DNA from 4 places in the Enterobacter sp. PL_is379 genome. Region 2 is predicted to be linked to each of the others. Evidence: predicted binding sites of a transcription regulator. Region 2 holds the regulator's gene; each other region holds the start of a gene.
What was found. Region 2 encodes LexA, which represses DNA repair genes until DNA is damaged. Its sites were predicted from a motif close to TNCTGTATGTACATACAGNA; they were not measured.

Region 1: the regulator LexA is predicted to act here: its motif matches at 1,166-1,185, upstream of AC0TOY_RS11680 (metal-dependent hydrolase).
Region 3: the regulator LexA is predicted to act here: its motif matches at 1,292-1,311, upstream of sulA (SOS-induced cell division inhibitor SulA).
Region 4: the regulator LexA is predicted to act here: its motif matches at 1,740-1,759, upstream of umuD (translesion error-prone DNA polymerase V autoproteolytic subunit).

Annotation. Positions count from the first base shown of each region.
Region 1 is NZ_JBVPGT010000028.1:177,756-180,871, forward strand. Features, by position in the region: gene AC0TOY_RS11670 (YniB family protein) at 1-278, opposite strand, end outside; gene hxpB (hexitol phosphatase HxpB) at 427-1,098, shown strand; gene AC0TOY_RS11680 (metal-dependent hydrolase) at 1,200-1,790, shown strand; gene AC0TOY_RS11685 (L-cystine transporter) at 1,918-3,116, shown strand, end outside.
Region 2 is NZ_JBVPGT010000019.1:67,094-70,209, reverse strand. Features, by position in the region: gene plsB (glycerol-3-phosphate 1-O-acyltransferase PlsB) at 1-288, opposite strand, end outside; gene AC0TOY_RS02315 (diacylglycerol kinase) at 443-811, shown strand; gene lexA (transcriptional repressor LexA) at 920-1,528, shown strand; gene dinF (MATE family efflux transporter DinF) at 1,592-2,929, shown strand; gene AC0TOY_RS02300 (CsbD family protein) at 3,051-3,116, shown strand, end outside.
Region 3 is NZ_JBVPGT010000033.1:447,186-450,301, reverse strand. Features, by position in the region: gene yccS (YccS family putative transporter) at 1-531, shown strand, start outside; gene AC0TOY_RS23405 (TfoX/Sxy family DNA transformation protein) at 488-1,114, opposite strand; gene sulA (SOS-induced cell division inhibitor SulA) at 1,332-1,841, shown strand; gene ompA (porin OmpA) at 2,196-3,116, shown strand, end outside.
Region 4 is NZ_JBVPGT010000016.1:65,350-68,465, forward strand. Features, by position in the region: gene AC0TOY_RS01085 (hypothetical protein) at 1-125, opposite strand, end outside; gene AC0TOY_RS01090 (plasmid partitioning/stability family protein) at 118-513, opposite strand; gene AC0TOY_RS01095 (plasmid segregation protein ParM) at 519-1,475, opposite strand; gene umuD (translesion error-prone DNA polymerase V autoproteolytic subunit) at 1,822-2,211, shown strand; gene AC0TOY_RS01105 (Y-family DNA polymerase) at 2,211-3,116, shown strand, end outside.

The DNA.
Region 1 (3,116 bases), on a different contig from region 2:
GCATATATCACCCAGAAGCTGATATTCAGCTGTTGATGAAAATCCGGGGTGGGTGAGTTAAACCAGAAAACATTCAAAAATGGCGTATTAAAACGCATCATCTCAATCATGACATGAGCGAAATCAAGCATTACCGCATTGATACCCGGCTGTTTTTCGCTGTGATCGTACATAAATTTGAGTACAGAAATCAGCGTAGAAATGACGGCAGGAATAAAAATCACCCAGCCAGCAATACGTTTTAAGACCGCAATGCGTCCAGCTTGTTGATACGTCATCAGTTCCTCTTCATAAAGACGCGTTATTTGTGCCTAAGTCTACCTGCTGGCCATCAATTTCGCCCGCTCTTTAAAAGCAATATGCTAAATTGCAGATTGTGCTTAGCACGTATCGTCTGTCGAACACCCTGGATAAGGAGACGTTGTGATGTCGACACCGCGCCAAATTCTTGCCGCAATTTTTGACATGGATGGATTACTGATCGATTCCGAACCGCTGTGGGATCGCGCCGAACTGGATGTGATGGCCAGTCTGGGCGTCGATATCAGCCGCCGTAATGAACTACCCGATACGCTGGGCCTGCGCATCGATATGGTGGTTGACCTGTGGTTTGCCCAACAGCCGTGGGTGGGTCCCGATCGCAATGAGGTGACCGCACGCATTATCAGCCGCGCCATTTCTCTGGTGGAAGAGAGCCGGCCGCTGCTGCCCGGCGTACGTGAGGCTGTCGCGCTGTGTAAAGCCCAGGGGCTGAAGGTTGGCCTGGCTTCCGCTTCACCGCTGCATATGCTGGAAAAAGTGCTCACGATGTTTGAACTGCGCGACAGTTTTGACGCGCTGGCGTCCGCTGAAAAATTGCCTTACAGCAAGCCGCACCCGCAGGTCTATCTGGACTGTGCCGCTAAGCTCGGCCTGGATCCCCTCAGCTGCGTTGCGCTGGAAGATTCCGTTAACGGCATGGTGGCCTCTAAAGCCGCGCGGATGCGCTCCATTGTGGTGCCTGCGGAAGAAGGCCGCCACGATCCCCGGTTTGCGCTTGCCGATGTGAAGCTACATTCACTGGCAGAACTGACGGCGCGCCATCTGCAGGGCGGTTAACGCCCTCCTCCGGTTTGTGACAAACAGTTACACCGTCACCTCTTCCGCCTACTGTATAAAAACCCTATACTGTATGAATTGACAGTTTTGTGGGTTTTATCATGACGGCGGAAGGCCACCTGCTTTTTTCTATTGCGTGCGCAGTATTTGCCAAAAACGCTGAACTTACCCCCGTGCTGGCACAGGGGGACTGGTGGCATATTGTCCCTTCCGCCGTATTGACCTGTCTGCTGCCCGACATCGACCACCCTAAATCCTTCCTCGGACAGCGTCTGAAATGGGTGTCGAAACCCATCGCCCGCGCGTTCGGCCACCGGGGGTTTACGCACAGCCTGCTGGCCGTGTTTGGCCTGCTGACGCTGTTCTATTTAAAAGTGCCTGAAAGCTGGATAGTCCCCGCCGATGCCATCCAGGGGATGGTGCTGGGCTATTTAAGCCATATTCTGGCCGATATGCTGACGCCTGCGGGCGTGCCGCTGCTATGGCCCTGCCGCTGGCGTTTCCGTTTTCCCATCCTCGCACCGCAGAAAGGTAACCAGCTTGAGCGGGTATTGTGCATGGCGCTGTTTGCTTACGCCGTCTGGATGCCGCAAACCTTGCCCGAAAACAGTGCAGTTCGCTGGTCATCCCAGATGATTAATTCGCTGCAATTTCAGTTTAATCGCTTTATTCATCACCAGATTGAACAGTAAACCGACAAAATTATCCCATTTGTCATAACCCATTCCATTTGGATATAAGCGCTACATCACACTTCTGCTAACCTTCCGCCAACAGGATCGGTAAAAACCGACCCAATAATAAATCAGGAGAACGGGGATGAATTTTCCACTCATCGCGAACGTCGTTGTGTTCGTTATATTGCTATTACTTCTCGCGCAGGCGCGCCACAAACAGTGGAGCCTGGCGAAAAAGGTGCTGGTTGGTCTGGCCATGGGTGTCGTATTTGGTCTGGCATTACAGGCAATTTATGGCTCCGATAATCCAGTTCTGAAAGATTCCATTCAGTGGTTCAATATTGTCGGTAACGGCTATGTCCAGCTGCTGCAGATGATCGTTATGCCGCTGGTGTTCGCCTCTATTCTGAGCGCCGTGGCCCGCCTGCATAACGCCACTCAGCTAGGAAAAATCAGTTTCCTGACCATTGGTACGCTGCTGTTCACCACGCTGATTGCCGCGCTGGTGGGTGTGCTGGTCACCAACCTGTTTGGCCTGACCGCAGAAGGTCTGGTTCAGGGTACCGCTGAAACGGCACGTCTTACCGCAATTCAGACCAACTATGTGGGTAAAGTAGCTGACCTGACCGTGCCGCAGATGGTGCTCTCCTTCATTCCGAAGAACCCGTTTGCTGACCTGACCGGTGCGAGCCCAACCTCGATCATCAGCGTGGTTATTTTCGCCGCGTTCCTGGGCGTCGCGGCGCTGAAGCTGCTGAAAGACGACGCGCCAAAAGGCGAACGCGTGCTGACAGCGATTGACACCCTGCAAAGCTGGGTGATGAAGCTGGTTCGTCTGGTTATGCAGCTCACCCCTTACGGCGTCCTGGCGCTGATGACCAAAGTGGTTGCCGGCTCTAACCTGCAGGACATCATTAAGCTGGGCAGCTTCGTTGTCGCCTCTTATCTGGGCCTGGGCATTATGTTCGTGGTGCACGGCATCCTGCTGGGCGTGAACGGCGTCAGCCCGCTGAAATACTTCCGTAAAGTCTGGCCGGTACTGACCTTTGCCTTCACCAGCCGTTCCAGCGCCGCGTCTATTCCGCTGAACGTTGAAGCGCAAACCCGTCGTCTGGGCGTGCCTGAATCCATCGCCAGCTTCTCTGCCTCCTTTGGTGCCACCATTGGTCAGAACGGCTGTGCGGGTCTGTACCCGGCGATGCTGGCCGTGATGGTCGCGCCGACGGTGGGTATCAACCCGCTGGATCCGGTATGGATCGCCACGCTGGTCGGGATTGTTACCGTAAGCTCCGCAGGCGTTGCGGGTGTTGGCGGTGGCGCAACCTTCGCCGCGCTGATTGT
Region 2 (3,116 bases):
CGTGTAGTAGGTAAACACGCGCGGTCCACCGTGAATGAACACATAGCGCGGCAGCAGCGTCCCGTCAACTTCCAGCGGTTCAAGCGGGTCAGGTAAGTCATGCGCCAGACACTGGGCGCGAAGCGTCAGTAAGTCTGCCTTCGAGTTATAAGGCAAAACGTACATAATAGGACGTGACGTATCGAGCCCCAATTCCAGCGCGGGTTCTGCTGGGATAGACTTGCTTTTTACCAGGATGCTTAATGGTAAATTAAGTAATTTGTAGTAAATTCGTGGCCAGCCGGACATAAACGATGTAAAGCCTCTGGTTAATAATGCAATTGCGGCGCAAGGATAACAGAAAGCGCGCAAAATTTCTGTTGTTACCCGTCATACTTCAGGCTGTAGCGAAACGCGCTACAGTTCCTGTTACTGACGCTTTTTTTCATAAAAGGTTCTTTTAATGGCCAATAATACCACTGGGTTAACACGTATCATCAAAGCCGCCGGCTATTCATGGAAAGGTTTCCGTGCCGCGTGGATCAACGAAGCCGCCTTTCGCCAGGAGGGCGTCGCCGCTATCATCGCGGTGATCGTCGCCTGTTACCTTGATGTTGATGCTATTACCCGCGTACTTCTTATCGGTTCCGTGCTTCTGGTGATGATAGTGGAAATTCTTAATAGCGCTATTGAGGCCGTGGTTGATCGCATTGGTTCAGATTTCCATGAACTTTCTGGCCGTGCAAAAGACATGGGCTCTGCTGCCGTGTTGCTGGCGATTATCACTGCCGCTATCACCTGGGTCACGCTGCTTTGGTCACATTTCCGATGAGCCTCGAGGAATAATTAAGTCCCTGGTTTTTTGTGCAGTTTTTGGTTCCAAAATCGCCTTTGACTGTATATACTCACAGCATAACTGTATATACACCCAGGGGGCGGAATGAAAGCGTTAACGACCAGGCAGCAAGAGGTGTTTGATCTCATCCGGGATCATATCGGCCAGACGGGTATGCCACCCACGCGTGCGGAAATCGCGCAGCGTCTGGGCTTCCGTTCTCCGAATGCTGCCGAAGAACACCTGAAAGCGCTGGCGCGTAAGGGCGTGATTGAGATTGTTTCGGGCGCGTCACGTGGTATCCGCCTGCTGGTGGAAGAAGAGACGGGCATTCCGCTGGTGGGGCGTGTTGCTGCCGGTGAGCCTTTACTGGCACAGCAGCATATTGAAGGCCATTACCAGGTCGATCCAGCCATGTTCAAACCGAGCGCTGATTTCCTGCTGCGCGTCAGCGGTATGTCGATGAAAGACATCGGTATTCTTGACGGCGATCTGCTTGCGGTGCACAAAACGCAGGATGTGCGTAACGGCCAGGTGGTGGTCGCGCGCATTGACGACGAAGTGACCGTCAAGCGTCTGAAAAAACAGGGGAACACCGTTCAGCTACTGCCTGAAAACAACGAGTTCTCCCCGATTGTGGTCGATCTGCGCGAACACAACTTCTCTATCGAAGGACTGGCGGTTGGGGTCATTCGCAACGGCGAATGGCTGTAACCTCTTCCTGACAGGCTATGGTGCCGCTGTAGCCTGCTTCATTCTCCACACCCGGTATTTTTCATGTCACTGCTGACGGCATCCGATAAGGCATTGTGGCGTCTTGCTCTGCCGATGATTTTCTCCAATATTACCGTACCCCTGCTGGGTCTGGTCGATACTGCCGTTATTGGCCATCTTGATTCGCCTGTTTATCTTGGCGGCGTGGCGATTGGTGCGACGGCAACCAGCTTCCTGTTTATGCTGCTGCTCTTTTTGCGCATGAGCACCACCGGCCTTACCGCACAGGCGTATGGCGCGAAAGATCCGCTGCGTCTGGCGCGCGCGCTGGTCCAGCCGCTGATCCTCGCGCTTGGCGCGGGTGCGTTAATCGTTTTATTGCGTGCGCCCCTGATCGACCTTGCGCTCCATGTTGTTGGCGGCAGCGAGGCGGTATTAGAGCAGGCGCGACGTTTCCTTGAAATCCGCTGGCTCAGCGCGCCCGCGTCACTGGCTAACCTGGTTCTGCTGGGGTGGCTATTGGGCGTGCAGTACGCCCGTGCACCCGTGATTTTGCTGGTGGTGGGTAACCTGCTCAATATCGTTTTGGATGTCTGGCTGGTCATGGGTCTGCATATGAACGTGCAGGGCGCGGCGCTGGCGACGGCGATTGCCGAGTACGGAACCTTTATCATTGGCCTGTGGATGGTCTGGCGCGTGCTGGCGATGCGCGGCATCTCCCTGGCGCTGCTCAAAACCGCATGGCGCGGCAATATCCGTAAGCTGCTGGCGCTTAACCGAGACATCATGCTGCGCTCGCTGCTGCTTCAGCTCTGCTTCGGAGCGCTGACGGTCTTCGGGGCTCGACTGGGGCCAGAAATCGTTGCGGTCAACGCGGTATTGATGACGCTACTGACCTTTACCGCCTACGCGCTGGACGGTTTTGCCTATGCGGTAGAAGCGCATTCCGGGCAGGCGTACGGTGCGCGCGAAAGCGGGCAGCTTCGGGACGTCTGGCGGGCAGCCTGCCGTCAGTCGGGACTGGTGGCGCTGGCGTTTGGCCTGGTTTACGCCTGCTTTGGTGAGCAGATCGTTGCATTGCTTACGTCTCTTCCTGCGCTGCGCGAGCTGGCGAGCCACTATCTCATCTGGCAAGTCGTCTTACCGGTGGTTGGCGTCTGGTGTTATCTGCTGGACGGCATGTTTATTGGTGCGACGCGCGGAGCGGAAATGCGCAACAGCATGGCTGTCGCGGCTGCAGGGTTTGGTCTGACGCTGCTGACGCTCCCCTGGCTGGGTAATCACGGTTTGTGGCTGGCCCTGGCCGTTTTCCTCTCGCTGCGAGGGTTGTCGCTGGCGTTTATCTGGCACCGCCACTGGCAAAACAATACCTGGTTCTCTTCACGTCACGATATATCGTGACGGTTAAAGATTCCGAATATGAAACCAACTGCCGAATCCTTAACTACAATAATTATCACGTCCAGCAGAAAAGAACGTAACGGACGTTACGACCCGACGCTTAACTTAAGAGGACACGATGATGAATAAAGACGAAATCGGCGGCAACTGGAAGCAGTTCAAAGGTAAAGCGAAAGAAAAGTGGGGT
Region 3 (3,116 bases), on a different contig from region 2:
AGGGCGATGAATGCCAACTGTCGATACCTTGACGCTATCCTGGAGCAGTACCACCAGGGGCGCGATAACCGCCTGGCTTACCGGATAGCACGTCGTGATGCGCACAACAGTGATGCAGAACTGGCCTCCGTTGTCTCTAACATGTCAACGGAGCCTCGCGCCACGGCGGAAATTCGTGAGACTGCGTTCCGCCTGCTCTGCCTGAACCATACGTTTACCAGCTATATTTCGACGCTGGGTGCCCACCGTGAGAAGCTCACCAACCCGGGTATTCTCAACCTGCTCGATGACGCCGTCTGTTATGTCGATGACGCGCTTCATCACCGCCCAGCCGATGAGCCACGCGTGCAACAGGCGCTGAATGAACTGGCGCAACGCATTGCGCATCTTGACCCGGGAAACGACAGCAAAGCGCCGCTGGTTCTTCAGCAGATAGGCCTGCTTATCGCTCTGCTGCCTGAAATTTGCCGGCTGCAACAGCAAATCGCTACCTGGAGGAGTGATTCTCCTGTGGCTCAGGCAGCGCATTAAACCACTCCGTCAGCTCCCGGCGAATGCCTGCCGGGAGTGCCGCCTCATGCAGCCCTTCAATAGCCCCTTCGAGCGCGAAGAGGACTTTAATACTGAGCGCTTTATTTTTCGCCCGCATCTTCAGCCAGCTGGCTCTGGCGCCCAGCGCCCGGAGTGTTTCTTCATTGGTAATACCGGCTTCAAAAAGCAAGACTTCAAGCTGAAAGGTCAGGTTTGGCAGATCCTTGAGTCGGTTTCGTTGATGGCGCTGATAGCGCTCTTTTCTTGCCGCACTGAGCGCAAACGAGGAGAGCTGAAGCAACCGCTCCCTGTCCTGCCATAATCCGTCATCCACACGATAATAGTTGAGCAGCACCGGGCGGCCTCGCTTCATCAATGTCAAAAATGAGGAGGCATTCTTTACACAGTATTTCGCACTCTCCTCACAAGCCCGAAGATAAAGCTCGCCATCAGACACCATGGCAAAAACCGCATCATCCACCGCCAGGGTGTAGCCGCCAAACAGCGCGCGATGATGAATCTCGCCCAACGGGGAGAGGTATTCCTGGGATTTATAAATCCGTTCATAAGATATCTTTTTCATGATATTTCCCTTCAAAATCATAAAATAACAACGAAATTTCTTACTAGCGGATCCGTTAGCAGGAAAATAGGCAACTTATCGCCGTTGAGCAAGATGATTTTTCCAGGGGCATCAAGATTGAATGAATTTTGCGAGTCGCTTTCCGAAAATGAGGTTGATCTTTATGCATACAGGGGTTACTGTATATCCATACAGTAACTACAGGGCTGGAATGAATATGCACACTTCAGGCTATGCAAATCGCGCAATCTCTCTCTCTTCTGCCGCAGGCAATGTCGCGCAGAATTCCGTCGAGCGTGTTTCCACAGGGCTTATCAGTGAAGTGGTTTATCGTGAAGACCAGCCCCTGTTGACGCAACTTCTGTTGTTGCCGTTATTACAACAGCTTGGTCAGCAATCGCGCTGGCAGCTTTGGCTCACGCCTCAGCAAAAACTGAGCCGTGAGTGGGTTCAGTCCGCTGGCCTTCCGCTGACCAAGGTCATGCAGATTAATCAGCTCTCACCGTGCGATACCGTTGAGTCGATGATCCGCGCGTTACGCACCGGAAATTACAGCGTGGTAATTGGATGGTTACCCGAAGAATTGACGGAAGAGGAACATTTCCGTCTGACTGAAGCCGCTGAAGAAGGGAGTGCGATCGGGTTCATTATGCGTCCGGTTCGATCGGATTCTTACCGCAGAGGACAACTTTCTGGGCTAAAAATTCACTCAAATTTGTATCATTGAGTGAAATTAAGATTTTTCCTGGAATTTTTTTCGACCACAAGATGGCATTAAAGTTCCCGGTCTGAAAATTGCGGCAAGGCTTGTCTGGTGCGGTTCTCCTTCATTTTATTGCACAAAATTCGTTCTAAAAATGTTAAATAATCGGTATACGGAACTTTTTTTTTCATATGCCTGACAGACTTCACACTTGTAAGTTTTCAGCTACGTTGTAGACTTTACATCGCCAGGGGTGCTCGGCCTAAGCCGAAGATATCGGTAGATTTATATTTGACCACGCCCCCCGGTGAAGGATTTAACCGTGATTCTCTCTTGAGACTTTCATGGCGAATTTTGGATGATAACGAGGCGCAAAAAATGAAAAAGACAGCTATCGCGATTGCAGTGGCACTGGCTGGCTTCGCTACCGTAGCGCAGGCCGCTCCGAAAGATAATACCTGGTATGCAGGTGGTAAACTGGGCTGGTCTCAGTTCCACGACACCGGCTGGTACAACAAAGACCTGAACAACGATGGCCCGACTCACGAGAGCCAGCTTGGTGCAGGTGCGTTCGGTGGCTATCAGGTTAACCCGTATGTTGGTTTTGAAATGGGTTACGACTGGTTAGGTCGTATGCCATACAAAGGCGACACCGTAAACGGCGCTTTCAAAGCACAGGGCGTTCAGCTGACCGCTAAACTGGGTTACCCAGTAACTGACGATCTGGACGTGTACACCCGTCTGGGCGGCATGGTATGGCGCGCTGACTCCAGCAACAACCAGGTTGGTAGCGACCATGACACCGGTGTTTCCCCAGTATTCGCTGGTGGCGTTGAGTGGGCTATGACCCGTGACATCGCTACCCGTCTGGAATACCAGTGGGTTAACAACATCGGCGACGGCAACACCGTTGGTGTTCGTCCAGACAACGGCATGCTGAGCGTAGGTGTTTCCTACCGTTTCGGCCAGCAGGAAGAAGCAGCACCAGTTGTTGCTCCAGCGCCGGCTCCAGCTCCAGAAGTACAGACCAAGCACTTCACTCTGAAGTCTGACGTTCTGTTCAACTTCAACAAAGCAACTCTGAAACCAGAAGGTCAGCAGGCACTGGATCAGCTGTACTCTCAGCTGAGCAACTTGGATCCTAAAGACGGTTCTGTAGTGGTTCTGGGCTTCACCGACCGTATCGGTTCTGACGCTTACAACCAGAAACTGTCTGAGAAACGTGCTCAGTCTGTTGTTGATTACCTGATCTCTAAAGGTATCCCAGCTAACAAGATCTCCCCACGTGGTATGGGCGAA
Region 4 (3,116 bases), on a different contig from region 2:
AGCTCCTCACGCAGCTGACCCAGGGTCATGTTTTCCAGGCCATCGACCACATTCAGGGATTCGAGCTCACGAGCCGCTTTGAGGAACTGGCGGACAAGCTTTCCGTGTTCCCGCAGATCAGACATTGTTTCCCGTCCCGCCGAACATGCTCCGGGCATTATTTCGGGTTTCGTCATCAGGCGATACCGAATCGCTCATCTGCTCTTGAGACTGAGGGGCCGCGATTACTGCCTCTCGCGCCCTGCCCTGCAGCAGAGCCTCGGTTTCGCGTGGGTAAACGGCTTTAAGCAGCTGCAGCAGGTCATCAAATGACGTATCGCGGTTAAGCAGCTCGCTGAAGAGGAACGGCAGCCGTTCATCCTGCTTGCCAAATGCAAAGCCGGTAAGCAGCGCGGCGCGCCATAAACGCCCCCTGTCCCCCTGAGGCGTTTCGTCCGTTTTCTGGCAGACAAAGCGGTCCGCTTCGTTAGTTTCAGGATTCAGGTAAAACGTAATTTTGCGTCGCGTATCCATGGTTTTTATCCAATAAGGTACATACCGTTAACGAGGTCGAACTGAGACGTACTGGTTTTGTAGAAACGTTCTTCCCTGACTGCACAGTGTTTTTTTACTGCCTCTGCAATGAGTTCGGCGCCACCGCCAATGACCATTACATGCGAGTATCCCTCAAAGCGACTGACAGCTTCAATAACCCTGTTAACAAGCCGGCTGTGAGCCGATGTCATTGCTTCACAAACAAGATCGATGCGTGAGGTATCGTTAATGCGTGACGCCAGGTAGGCCGCATCATTACGGTGAATGATGATATCGTCGGCCAGATAGCTGCTTCCCTTCGTGCGAGCCAGCGAAAGTGCGTCTCTTACGGCACCGGTCATCAGAGAGACGCCCAGCGTGGAATCACCGTAAATACGCGATATTCCGCGCATTTTCCCCATCACCTGAGAAATATCGAGCGTCGTTCCGCCCAGGTCAACGATCAGCAGTGAATCAAGCTCATTGAGGTTTTTAACGACTTCGAAACCAGCCGGGATGGATTCTGGCATCACGTCAACATGACGAACGGAGAAGGTTTTCCCGCCATTGAGTTCGACCGGCCGCAGCAGGTTTGTTTTCTTACGTTGAATGTTTGCTTCGTTGGGCTGATTGTTCTTGTCGTAATACTCCGCCAGCGGCAGTGTGACAACGATATCCACTTCACACGGCTCAATGCCGCTGTTGAGAAGCGCATGATGAACAGCAACAACGTTCACATCGCTGTATTGCCACGCAACGTTAGTCGTCACAACCGCTTCTGGGCTGATCGGGTCGAAAGAATACTGCTCCCCGTTCAGTTGATAGTTGAACGCCTGCTGAGAACCGAACGCCACCGCCCATTCACGTTTGAAGCTGTTAGGGCTGATTGACTGCCTGACCTGTCCGGCTTCGTTCCACTGCAGTTTGATATTGGTAGAGCCGTCATCAATGAAAATTTTCATACCTTTCACCTTGGAATAGTTTGGATTGAAACGAGCACAAACAAAAACAACCTAGAGAACTATTTGAGAACAATATGAGAATTATACAAATCTCGGACACAATAACAACCCTGAATGAGAAATAATTGAGAACTATTTGAGAACTAAAAGAGAAGGAGATAGGGATTGAAGCTATTCATACGCCAGCTATTTGTGCCTAAAAATCAGCCGGTTGAAATAAAGGGACCGGGAATAGCTTGCTTAAAACTGGGTTCATAAAAATAATACTGTATATATAAACAGTAATAAGGAGGGGTATAAAATGGTCAATATCAGCTTTATCGCACCGGCAGACTCACCAGATAAAATGCAGCTGCCGTTATTCGCCGATCTGGCCTCATGTGGTTTCCCTTCACCTGCAGCTGACTATGTCGAGTCCGATCTGGATCTCCATGATTACTGCATACGGCATCCAAGCGCGACTTACTACCTTCGCGCAAGTGGAGACAGCATGGCCGACGGCAGCCTGTACAATGGCGATCTGCTGGTTGTGGACAGTGCCGAGAAGCCCCGGCATGGCGATATTGTGGTGGCCAGCGTGCAGGGAGAATTTACGGTTAAACGGTTGCTGCTGACGCCACGACTGACGCTGCAGCCCATGAACGCGGCCTGGTCGCCAATTTATCCCGACCCGGACGATCTGGATATCTTTGGCGTCGTCACGCACATCATTCACCGTCCCAGGGAGATGTACTGATGTTTGCCCTGGCCGATGTGAACAGCTTTTATGCCAGCTGTGAACGTGTTTTCCGCCCGGATTTGAAAGGAAAGCCGGTTGTGGTGCTCAGTAATAACGATGGCTGCGTAATCGCAAGAAGTGCCGAGGCAAAGCCCTGGATCAAAATGGGCACGCCGTGGTTTCAGATGAAAAACGAGAGATACCCGGAAAAAATATACGCGTTCTCAAGCAACTATGAACTTTATGCATCGATGTCGGCGCGCGTGATGAACTGCCTGGAGGAGCTGGCCCCCAGGGTGGAACAGTATTCGATTGACGAGATGTTCCTCGATCTGACCGGTGTGGAGCATTGCATGGACCTGGAGGACTTCGGCCGGCAGCTGCGCCGGCACGTGTATGACTGTACCCGTCTTACCATTGGCGTGGGCGCCGGACCGACGAAAACACTCGCAAAATCAGCCCAGTGGGCCTCAAAGGAGTGGAAACAGTTTCGTGGTGTGCTCGCCCTGACCCGGGGGAATCCACAGCGAACGCGGAAGCTGCTTTCACTGCAGCCGGTCGAAGAGATCTGGGGCGTGGGAAACCGTATTGCACGCAAGCTCAATGTTCTGGGCATCAAAACCGCGCTCGATCTGGCCCTGACGAACCCGGCCTTTATCCGCAAAAATTTCTCCGTCGTTCTCGAGCGAACAATGCGCGAACTGAACGGGGAAAGCTGCATGTCGCTTGAAGAAGCCCCGCCAGTGAAACAGCAGATCGTCTGCAGCCGTAGCTTCGGCGAGAAGGTCACTGAATACGATTCGCTGCGGCAGGCTGTCTGTCAGTACGCAGAGCGGGCCTCAGAAAAACTGCGTAAAGAGCGGCAGTATTGCCGGCATATTTCCGTTTTCATTAAAACGTCCCCTTTTGCCGTTAAAGAGCCT